DNA from 4 places in the Streptomyces sp. P17 genome. Region 4 is predicted to be linked to each of the others. Evidence: riboswitches for the same ligand, from Rfam matches in the RefSeq annotation. Region 4 holds a riboswitch; each other region holds the start of a gene.

Region 1 (2,747 bases), on a different contig from region 4:
GCGGGACTGGCCGGCGCCTCCACCGCGTACATCCAGGCGATCTTGTGCCGCAACTGGGTCAGCATCGAGGTCAGGGCGGGGCTGCCGGAGGCCTGGGCGAGCGTCTCGTGGAACCAGCCGCCCAGGGAGCGCAGATCCTCGCTGTTGCCCCTTCTGGCCCGCTCCTGACCGAGCCTCACCAGGCCGCGCAGCACCTTCAGATGCGCCTCGGTGCGCCGCTGGGCGGCCCGCGCGGCGCCGAGCGGCTCCAGCAGCGAGCGCATCTCCAGCAGGTCGGAGGCCTCCTGCTCGGTGGGTTCCGCGACGCACGCGCCCGCGTGCCGCCGGGTCACCACGAAGCCCTCCGCCTCCAGCGTGCGCAGGGCCTCCCGGACGGGGACGCGCGAGACGCCGTAGCGGCGCGCCAGCAGTTCCTCGGTGAGTCGGCTGCCGCGCTCGTAGACACCGGCGACGATGTCGTCCCGGATCGCCGTGCATACCGAATGCGCCGGAATACGCATGACCGACCTCCGCTTTAATCCCCGTGAAACGTCGATGACTGACGTGTGTTCAGTGACTCTATTGCAGTGAGCCGGAATTTCCGATGGCGGGCCGGAATCCATGGATATTTTTTGGACAGCGAGGGCTCACAAACGCCGAAAACCCCGGCTCGGCGAGCCGGGGTCCCGGGAAGCGGTGGCGGGTGTCGTCAGACGTTCACGCCGCGCGAGCGGAGGTAGGCGACGGGGTCGAGGTCCGAGCCGTACTCCGCGGTCGTACGGGCCTCCAAGTGCAGATGGGGCCCGGTGACGTTGCCGGTGGCGCCGGAGAGGCCTATCTGCTGGCCCGGGGTGACGCTCTGGCCCACCGAGACGCCGATGGACGAGAGGTGGGCGTACTGGGTGTACGTGCCGTCGTGCATCTTGATGACGATCTGGTTGCCGTACGCCCCGCCCCAGCCGGCCTCGACGACGGTGCCCATGCCGACCGAGCGGACGGAGGTGCCGCTGGAGGCGTGGAAGTCGGCGCCGGTGTGGCTGCCGGAGGACCAGAGGGCGCCGCCGGCCTTGTAACTGGTCGACACGTAGGAGCCGGAGACCGGGGAGACGAAGGTGTTCAGGCGCTTGCGCTCGGCCTCGCGGGCGGCGCGCTCCTTGGCCTCGCGCGCCTTCTTGGCCGCCTCGGCGGCCTTCTTGCGCGCGGCCTCCTCGGCCTTCTGCTTCGCCTCGGCCTCGTCGGCCGCCTGCTGCTGGGCGGCGGCCTGGGCGTCGATCTGCGCGGCGACCGAGTCGCCGATGGTGATGACGGGGGTGAGAGCGGTCTGCTCGGCGGAGATGTCCGCGGCGAGCGCGGGGCTCGACAGGGTTCCGATGACGCCGGTGGTGGTGAGTGCCGCGACGCCCGCCGCGCGGGCGGTGGTGCGCTGCATCCTGCTGGGACGACGGTGCTTCCCGGTGGCGCGCGTGAACGCCATGAAGTGGGTGGTCCTTTCCTTCCCTCTCGCCTACCGGGTTAGCTGACGGGTTCGGAGCAGGAAGGTCTCCTACGGACCCCCTCGCTCACGCGCGGGCGTCCGATTCACCCCAGGGACTGCGGTGGGTCCCCGGCTCCCCTGGCTCGCGCCGTACGGGGACTCGGCGATGACTGTCCGGTGCCGCGGATGCGGCGCACTGCCTGACGGACAGCCCGCACGACGCTAAACGGGGCAACTTTCAATCCCCAAACGGATCACGGCTTTTGTAGCGCATGCCACAGGTCAGACAGGCAACCTCTCCCTCAATTCGGACATAAGGGGGCCCTGGTGACGCTTCCGTCACCAGGGCCCCACACGCGCGTGATCGCGCGTTCACGTCCGAGGGTGTGTCTACTCGGCTGTCACAACGGTGACTTCACCGATGCCGAGGGCCTCGACGGGCTCCTTGATCTGCGCCGCGTCACCGACCAGCACGGTCACCAGACGGTCCACCGGGAAGGCGCTCACGACGGCCGCGGTGGCCTCCACGGTGCCGGTCGCGGCGAGCTGGCGGTACAGCGTGGCCTGGTAGTCGTCCGGCAGGTGCTGCTCGACCTGGTCGGCCAGGGTGCTCGCCACGGCGGCGGCCGTCTCGTACTTCAGCGGCGCCACCCCGACGAGGTTCTGTACGGCGACGTCCCGCTCGGCGTCGGTGAGCCCGCCCTCGGCGAGGGTGCGCAGCACGGTCCACAGGTCCTGCAGGGCGGGACCGGTGTTGGGGGTGTCGACGGAGCCGCTGATGGCGAGCATCGCGGCGCCGGTGCCGTCGGGGGCGGAGCGCAGGACCTGCCCGAAGGAGCGCACGCCGTAGGTGTAGCCCTTCTCCTCACGCAGGACGCGGTCCAGGCGGGAGGTGAGGGTGCCGCCGAGGCAGTACGTGCCGAGGACCTGGGCCGGCCACACGCGGTCGTGCCGGTCGGGGCCGACGCGGCCGATCAGCAGCTGCGTCTGGACGGCTCCGGGGCGGTCCACGATGACGACGCGGCCGGTGTCGTCGGCGGTGACCGGGGGTACGGGCCGCGGCTCGGCCGAGGAGCCGGTCCAGGAGCCGAGGGTGTCGGCGAGGAGCGCGTCGAGGTCGGTGCCGGTGAGGTCGCCGACCACCACGGCGGTGGCCGTGGCGGGGCGGACGTGCCGCTCGTAGAAGGCGCGTACGGCCCCGGAGTCGATGGCCGCGACCGTCTCCTCGGTGCCCTGGCGCGGGCGCGACATGCGCACGGTGGCCGGGAAGAGCTGCTTGGACAGCTCCTTGGCA
Region 2 (2,747 bases), on a different contig from region 4:
CCCCGGGCGAGCCCTTCGCCCTGAGCTCGATGCGGGCGCGGCGCCTGGCCCGGCAGTACGCCCGCCGCCACGCCGGGAAGCGGGCGGCGCGGGAGGTGGCGCAGTACGAGGCCTACGCGACCTCGCTCGCGTTCCTGCGGCACCGAGGGCGCCGGGGCCGCGCGGGCGCCGACTTCGGCGTACGGGAACAGGAGCTGCTGCAGGAGCTGTGGCGCCGCAGGGAGGTCGCCCGTCCGGCCCTCGACCACGCGGCCCGCGCCACGGCCCCGCCGGTGCCGGTGGTGGCGGCGCCATGGCCGATGTACGGCGTGTACGGGTACCCGTCGCAGCCGACGTACCAGCCCTATCCGGCGTACCCGGCGGGTCCGTACCCCGCGCACAACCCGTACCGGTCGTGAGAGGAGTCCCGGACACCGAAAACCGGCAGCCCTGACGTCGGGGGGTCGTCGTCAGGACCGCCGGGGTTCACACGGGGGCTGAGGTCAGGGGGTGAGGCCCTTGCCGCGCAGCCACGCGAGCGGGTCGATGCCGGAGGAGGAGCCGCCGGGGTGGACCTCCATGTGCAGATGGGCGCCGGTGACATTGCCGGTCGCGCCCACGCGGCCGATGACGTCCCCGGTGGTGACCTTCTGCCCGACGCTGACGCTGATCGAGGACTGGTGGGCGTACCAGATCTCGGTGCCGTCCTCCAGGGTGAGCACGGTCTTGTAGCCGTAGGAGCCGTCCCAGCCGGCGGAGGTGATCGTGCCGGAGTGAACCGCCTTGATCAGCGTGCCCGTGGGAGCGGCGAAGTCCAGGCCGGTGTGGTAGCCGGAGGACCACATCGAGCCGGACTCACCGAAGGTCGAGGTGATGGTGTACGAGGAGGTCGGCAGCGCGAACTGCTTGGCCAGCGCGGCCAGGCGCTCGGCCTCGGCCTTGGCGCGGGCCTCCCGCTCCGCCTTCTCCTTGGCGGCGGCGGCCTTGGCCTTGGCCTCCTTCTCGGCCTTGGCGGCGGCTTCCGCGGCGGCCTTCTCGGCGGCAGCGGCGGCGGCCTCGGCGGCCTTGGTGTCGACCTGGTCCTGCTGCTGCTCGGCCTGGGCCATGATCCTGGCGCGCAGCACCTCACCGGCGTCCGAGGTGCCCTGCCCGGCGTCGGCGGTGGTCACACCGACGCTGCTGAGCGGGGTGGACGAGGTCTCGGGCGCCTCGTCCGCGGTGTCGTCGGAGATCAGCGGCAGGTCGGGCATGGTGATCGCGACCGGCGGCTTGCCGGACTGTGCGCTGGCCATGCCGCCCGCGCCGACGGCGGCTATGACACCGACGCCGAGAACGGTGGAGCTGCGGGCGAGTCCGCCGCCACGCTGCTTGGCGACGCGGTGCCGGCCGCGTACCGGGCGAATGGACTCCGCGGTGGGGTTCCACTCCTCCCAGGGGCCCTCGTCGGTGCGGTGACTGCCGTAGCCGTAGGCCTCTTCACTGCGCTGGCTCGGCACGAACGGGGCCTCGGGGGCAGGCCGGTTTGACGCCACGTGGGCGTGCTCCTTTCCTTCCTTCTCGCCTACCGGGTTAGCTGACGGGTTCGGAGCAGGAAGGTCTCCTACGCGCGTATATCTGCCGTTTCCGCACGGCGGATTACGCCCGATTCACCCCAAGTGGTGGTTCCCCGGTTCCCTTACGGGATTCGGCGCGTGCGCACGGAGCCGACTCTTGTGACGGCTGGGACGACCGCGCTGCGTTATCGAACGTTAATAGACTCGGGGCGCGGATTCCAAGCTGTTCGACTTGATCATTAACGTTTTTGGACCGGACTTTCAGGTCACTAGGGCGCTAAATCGGGCGAGTTGACCAAGCCCCAGGTGTCACACAGGTATTGACGGTACGTCAGTTGTTATGCGGAGGGCTTCCATCCGATCACCCCTGGTGACGATCAGCGTGGTCGGCGGTCAGGGTCTGCGCACGGCGAGCAGGGCCATGTCGTCCGCCATCCCGCCCCCGCAGTGCCGGCGCACCTCCTCGGCGAGGGTCCGGATCAGGGTGCCGGGATCGCGGAAGCCGCGGCCCGCCAGCCGCGCTTGCGGGTCGTAGAAGACGCCGTGCGGGTCGCGGGCCTCGGAGAGGCCGTCGGTGTACAGGAGCAGGGTGGTGCCGGGCGGGAAGGGGGCGTCGTCGGCGCGGTCGGGCCAGTTGCCGAGGCCGCTCATGCCGAGCGGGAGGGCGGGCTCCCGGGCAGGCAGCGGGCGCACGGTGCCGTCGGGGTACAGCAGCAGCGGCGGCGGATGGCCGCGGTTGACGACGCGAACCACCCCGTCGCCGTGCGGGAGTTCGGCGAGCACGGCGGTCGTGACCCCCTCGACGGCCTCGATCCCGTCGCGCCGCGAGCCCTCCCGGGCCAGCGCCCGCTCCAGCCGCTGCGCGACCGCCTCCAGGCTCGCCTCCTGCTCGGCGGCCTCCCGGAAGGCCCCGATGACGACGGCCACGGCCGCGACGGCTCCCGTCCCCTTGCCGCGCACATCGCCGACGACGAGCCCAACGCCGTACGCGCTGTCCTGCACCGCGTACAGATCGCCGCCGATGAAGGCGTCGGCCTGCGCCGCCTCGTAGCGGGCGGCGATGGCGTAGCCGCCGATCCGCTCCAGGGGGTCGGGCAGGACGGCGCGCTGGGTCGCCACGGCGATCTCGCGCTGGGAGGCGAGCCGCCCATCGCCGCGGCGTACGACGCGGTTGAGCCCGACGGCCAGGACGGCGACGGTGACCACCGTCACCAC
Region 3 (2,747 bases), on a different contig from region 4:
GAGGTGGGGGAGGTGTACGCGGCGGTCGACCAGGACGGCGTCGACGGGCTCACGCTGATCGAGCCCGGGTACCTGATGCCGCACCCCACCCTGCCCGCGGTGCGGGTCGGGCGGCGCGACGATCTGTGGTCCGAGCCGATCAGCAAGGTGCTGCTGCGCCATCCGGAGCTGTCCGACGACCTGTTGGCGGCGACGGCGCGTTCGGTGGTGGGTTCGCTGGCGACGGTCACCATGTCGGGTCCCGGGACCGTCGAACTTCAGCCATGCGGCATCACCAAGGCGACGGGTCTCGCGCTGGCGGCCCGGCATCTGGGGCTCGGCCCGCGAGAGACCATCGCCTTCGGTGACATGCCCAACGACATCCCGATGTTCGACTGGGCGGCCCACGGTGTCGCGATGGCCAACGCCCACCCCGAACTCAAGGCGGTGGCCGACGAGATCACCCTGTCGAACGAGGACGACGGCATCGCCGTCGTCCTCGAAGGACTCTTCCCGTAGCGGGCCCGGTCAGTACGCCCCGAAGACGTTGTCGATCGAGCCGTAGCGCTGGGCCGCGTAGTTGCAGGCGGCGGTGATGTTCGCGACCGGGTCGTAGGGGTCGTAGGAGGTGCCGGCCACGTGGTACGCCTGGAAGGTCGGGTCGATCACCTGGAGCAGGCCCTTGGACGGGGTGCCGGCGGCCGCGTTGGAGTCCCAGTTGTTGATCGCGTACTGGTTGCCCGAGGACTCCCGCATGATGTTGCGGTAGATGCCGTCGTAGCTGCCGGGGATCCCGTTCTGGGCCATGACCTGGAGGGACGCGCGGATCCAGCCGTCCAGGTTGTTGGCGTACCCGAGCGAGGCGGCGGTGGTGACGGTCGGGGAGGCCGCCGAGGCGCTGGTCGCGCCGATGAGCGGGAGCGCCAGTACGGCGGCTCCGGTGCCGAGGACGGCGAGCTTGCGGGCGACGCGGTGGGCGCGGTGGGCGCGGGTATGACGGTGCTGAGCGGCAGCAGGCATGGCGAGGTTCCTCTCCGGCGCCTGCGAGGTGAGCTGTCGGGTTCGGGCGGGAGCTGCCCGGCCGCGCACCGTAAAGGGCACGCGACTTCACCCCCAGCCGTACCGGCGCGTCCGAGGACGTCCGGCCCGGCGACTTACCTGGGTCCCCCGCTCCTGCCGTACGAAGAATCTCGGTGGAGCCGGACGGCGGCAGGATTCGGCGTCCGTCCGACAGGCCGGGAACGTATGCGAGAGCACATGTCCGAAACAAGTAGCGGATTCACATATCCAGGGGTTTGATCTTCGCTCGCGCGGCATACCGGGATGGGCATTTGCGGTCGCCAAGGCTCAACTGGGCGCCGAGGGAGGGGCATCGAGAAGAGCCTGTGAGGCGCCTGTGGGTCTCGGGCGTGAGTCAACTCACGCCCAGCGCAAGACACCTTAAATCGGGCAATCAACCCAATGGGTCCGCATTAACCCGCCGTTCGCGGAATCCGCTTCTCCCATGTGCGATGAAAGACCACTTCACCGCCATCCGTGCACATCACCTCATTCGAGGCGATGAAGTCCTCTGCGTCACACGTGAGCTCCGAACGGGTCCGCACCGTCGTGTCCCAGGCCAGCTCCGGGCGGTGCAGCCGGATCGACCAGTCCGAGCGGGCGCGGGCCGACAAGGGGTCGGCGGACCGGATCGTGTACGTCTCCAGCGCGTCCTCGGTGAACTCCAGGCCGTCGGGGTACACGCGCGTGCCGCCGTACCGCGGATCGACCTCAAGGCGCCACTCGTCCTTGGCCACGTCCCGGACGACGAGCCGCTCGGGGCGCGGCTCGTCCAGGGTGACCGGGTAGTTCACGCCCAGGGGCTCGGCCTGTTCGGGGCCCTCGAAGCTCACGTCAGAAGCGGCCTCACGCGCGCGTACCGGCAGTTCCAGAAAACTCCCCGCCGGATCCAGCGTGAACCCCGCCGCCGACTCCGCCTGCGGCCAGACCCACGGCCAGTACGCCGACGACACCGCGAGCCGGATGCGATGGCCGGCCGGGAAGGCGTGCCCGATGCCGTTCAGCTCGAACTCGACGTCCTGCGTGGCGCCCGGCTCCCACGGCACCGCGCGATCGCGGCCGTGGCGGGCGGAGAGGTTCAGCACGCCCCGCGTGACCAGGGTCGAGGAGCCGTCGGGGGCGACATCGCAGACCCGGGCGATCACCTGCCCGCGCGACACCTCCGACGTCAGCCGCAGCCGCACCTTCGGCCGTCCCAGCACCCACGCCTCCTCGCCCACCGCGAACTCGAAGCAGGCCGAGCGCGCGTCCTCCTCCCGCTGGTCCGGCGGCAGGTCGGCGTCGTTCCCGAACGGGAGGAAGCGGCCGGCGTCCACACCGGTGTGCAGGGGCGACCGTACGAGCACGGGGGCGCCCTGGAGGGCGTACGTCACTTTCGTGACCTGAGGGGACGGCCAGGCCGGCTCGGCGACCCAGCGGCCGGGGAGGGTGTCGTAGACGGTGGCCGGGGGGTGGGAGTCGCTGACGTAGGCCCGCAGGAGGGACTCGGGAAGGGCGCCCTTGCCCTTCAGCCAGTAGTCCCACCAGCGCAGGGTCTCCTGGAGGAAGCCGATCGCCGGTCCCGGCGGCAGGCCCCGGTCGGGGTACTGGTGGGACCAGGGGCCGATCAGCCCACGGACGCGGTCGGCGGGCAGGTGCTCCACGAGCCGGAGCACCGTGTCGCGGTACGGGTCGTGCCAGCCGCCCACCGCCAGCACGGCGGCCTCGAT
Region 4 (2,747 bases):
GGTGCGCTCCTTGACGATCGTGCGGTACGACTCGATCATGCGGTTCGCGGCCTTGCCGTCGGCCAGGATCTCCCGCAGCTGCTCGATCTCGCCGTCGCGGACCATCTTCCAGAACTCGGCGCCGTCCGCGGGATCGGTCAGTGGAAGGTTCACATTCCGGACACCCGGCAGGTCGACGTCGGGGCCCTCCAGCTTCTGGTCCGCCGCGTTGCGGAAGTCGAAGACCGTGTGCAGGCCGAGGGAGCCGAGGAACGCCGCGTCCTGTTCGGTCGCGTGCGCGAGGTGGCCGCTGCGGTACAGCACTCCGTGCCGTATCCGCCGTCCGTCCGTGGTGGGCAGCCCGCCCACATCCCGGAAGTTGCGCACCGCGGCCAGCTCGGGCTCGGTCGACGGGACCTGCTGCGTCACTTGGGCTCCTCCCACCGGATCCCGCCGACTCGGCTCGCCGACGGGCACGCCTCGACGATACGACATGAATACCGACCCGCCATTGAATACGGCAAAACGGGCGAACAACGTTGAAACCCTGCTGATTCATCGCGGGTTTACGCGCCGACCTTGATGTGACGGTTATCCGACTGCGTCACATCTGGGCGTTCTGTCCGAATTGCAAGCTTCATTCCAACTCGCTCTGGAATAAAGGGGTGTGGAGCATCGTCACGTGAGCAGCGTCATATCCGTGACCGAGCGTCGCCCGTCATGTTCACGTAATTCAGGCGGTTTTCAAGGGCATTTGCCGGAACGGGGCATGTCCTAATGCACGGAAAGTGACGGGGAATTCTCACAAGGGATCAAGAGGTATGCCTTCGGGCGGAACCTTCTGCTTGTCCCTTTGCGTCTTGGTCGCTTACGTTCGCCACCAATCCGAGCGGACGCCTAATCCTGCCGCTGCTCGGAATCCGCACACACTCACCCGTACCTGGCAGGAGCGGGGGACCCACAGGCACCACCGCCTGGTCCGGTCTCCGGAACAGGCTTGGGGTCAAGTCGCGCCCAGCGCGCGGCCGGACATCTCCAGTCCGCACCCGACAGCTCACCTCGTAGGCGCCGGAGAGGAATTCGCCATGCCCGCGAAGGGTAAGCACCGCCGTCCCAAGACCCTGAGTTTCACCCGTTCGATCGCCGTCGCCGGAACCGGTGGCGCCGCGCTCGCCCTCCCGCTCCTGGGGGCCACCGGCGCTCATGCGGCACCGTCGCAGTCCGTTTCGGAAAAGGCCGTCCAGTCGGTCCAGTCGGTCCAGTCGGTCCAGTCGGCTCAGACCGCGGACAAGAAGGCGGCCGAGAAGAAGGCCACCAAGAAGAAGGCCACCGCGAAGACGTACACGGTGCGGTCGGGGGACTACCTTTCGAAGATCGCGAACGAGCAGAACGTCAGCGGTGGCTGGGAGAAGCTCTACCAGGACAACCGTGAGGCCGTCGGCAGCGACCCGTCGCTGATCCACCCCGGCCTGAAGCTGTCGATCGGCAAGAAGGCCGCGACGACGGACACCGCCGAGAAGCCGGCCGCCAAGTCCTCGTCGGACTCCGCGAACTCCTCGTCGGACTCCGCCAAGTCCTCGGAGGCTTCGCAGTCGACCGAGTCCAAGGCGACCACCACCACCACGCAGGCCGCCCAGTCCTCGGCCAGCGGCTTCAGCGCTCCTGCCCCCGGCGTCGGCGTCGGCACCGCCTACAAGGTCGCGGGCAGCATGTGGTCCAGCGGGTACCACACCGGCGTCGACTTCGTCGCCCCGGCCGGTGCCTCCCTCAAGGCCGTGGGTGCGGGCACCGTCGTCTCGGCCGGCTGGGCGGGCGCGTACGGCAACCAGGTCGTCATCCAACTCGCCGACGGCCGGTACGCGCAGTACGCCCACATGTCCTCGCTGTCCGTCTCCAGCGGTCAGGCGGTGACGGCGGGCCAGCAGGTCGGTCTCGTCGGCGCGACCGGCAACGTGACCGGCCCGCACCTGCACTTCGAGATCCGCACCACGCCGGACTACGGCTCGGACCTCGACCCGGTCGCCTACCTCAACTCCAAGGGCGTCTCCGTCGGCTGACGGACGTATCGCTGAAGAACCACCTGCCTGACACGCCACCGAAGGCCGGACCCCTGATCCCCGGGTCCGGTCTTCGGTGTTGTACGGGCCCCCGAGGGGTAAGCGCTTTCTGTTGCTGATCGCCCAAAGGAGCCCTGCCCCGTGACGACCACCCGAAGAGCCTTCGGCGCCCTGGCCGCCGGAGCCGCCCTGGCGGCCCTCGCCCCGGCGGCGGCAAGCGCGTCTCCCCGCCACCGCCGCCTCCTCGCCCGCGATGACTTCCGGCACGGTCTCGGCCGATGGGCCGTGGAGCTGGAGAAGGGCGGCAGTGTCACCGCCGCCCACGGCACCCTGGAAGTGGATGTGCCCGCGGGGGCGACGATCTGGTTCCGGGAGCGGCTCGAAGGGCCGTACGTCCTGGAGTACACGGCCACGCCGGTCTCCGAGGGCGGGGTCAACGACCGTGTCTCCGACCTCAACAACTTCTGGAACGCCGTCGACGTCCGGTCCCCCGTCGACCTCTTCGCCACGCCGAGGGGCGGGGCGCTGGCCGAGTACGACTACCTCAAGACGTACTACTCCGGCTACGGCGCCAACTACAACACCACGACGCGGCTGCGTCGGTACGTCGGCGAGCCGGGGGTGCGTCCGCTGCTCTACGACTACACCGAGCCGCTGCTGGTGCCGAACGAGCCGAACCGGGTCCGGATCGTCTCCGCCGGCCCGACCGTG

What was found. A riboswitch is a leader RNA that binds a small molecule or an ion and turns the genes downstream of it on or off. The one in region 4 is predicted to bind cyclic di-AMP.
Positions count from the first base shown of each region.
Region 1: linked by a shared signal. The riboswitch ahead of RMT89_RS01645 (M23 family metallopeptidase) and the one ahead of RMT89_RS02730 (LysM peptidoglycan-binding domain-containing M23 family metallopeptidase) in region 4 are both predicted to bind cyclic di-AMP.
Region 2: linked by a shared signal. The riboswitch ahead of RMT89_RS16615 (M23 family metallopeptidase) and the one ahead of RMT89_RS02730 (LysM peptidoglycan-binding domain-containing M23 family metallopeptidase) in region 4 are both predicted to bind cyclic di-AMP.
Region 3: linked by a shared signal. The riboswitch ahead of RMT89_RS25345 (transglycosylase SLT domain-containing protein) and the one ahead of RMT89_RS02730 (LysM peptidoglycan-binding domain-containing M23 family metallopeptidase) in region 4 are both predicted to bind cyclic di-AMP.

Region 1 covers NZ_JAVRBF010000002.1:97,460-100,206, forward strand. The annotation lists gene RMT89_RS01640 (GntR family transcriptional regulator) at 1-500, opposite strand, end outside; gene RMT89_RS01645 (M23 family metallopeptidase) at 689-1,453, opposite strand; cyclic di-AMP (ydaO/yuaA leader) riboswitch at 1,466-1,629, opposite strand; gene RMT89_RS01650 (pitrilysin family protein) at 1,844-2,747, opposite strand, start outside.
Region 2 covers NZ_JAVRBF010000022.1:95,306-98,052, reverse strand. The annotation lists gene RMT89_RS16620 (PrsW family glutamic-type intramembrane protease) at 1-398, shown strand, start outside; gene RMT89_RS16615 (M23 family metallopeptidase) at 483-1,511, opposite strand; cyclic di-AMP (ydaO/yuaA leader) riboswitch at 1,523-1,679, opposite strand; gene RMT89_RS16610 (PP2C family protein-serine/threonine phosphatase) at 1,926-2,747, opposite strand, start outside.
Region 3 covers NZ_JAVRBF010000041.1:24,207-26,953, forward strand. The annotation lists gene RMT89_RS25340 (HAD family hydrolase) at 1-498, shown strand, start outside; gene RMT89_RS25345 (transglycosylase SLT domain-containing protein) at 508-999, opposite strand; cyclic di-AMP (ydaO/yuaA leader) riboswitch at 1,005-1,211, opposite strand; gene RMT89_RS25350 (CocE/NonD family hydrolase) at 1,452-2,747, opposite strand, start outside.
Region 4 covers NZ_JAVRBF010000003.1:117,497-120,243, forward strand. The annotation lists gene RMT89_RS02725 (tyrosine-protein phosphatase) at 1-408, opposite strand, end outside; cyclic di-AMP (ydaO/yuaA leader) riboswitch at 901-1,060, shown strand; gene RMT89_RS02730 (LysM peptidoglycan-binding domain-containing M23 family metallopeptidase) at 1,065-2,036, shown strand; gene RMT89_RS02735 (DUF6250 domain-containing protein) at 2,178-2,747, shown strand, end outside.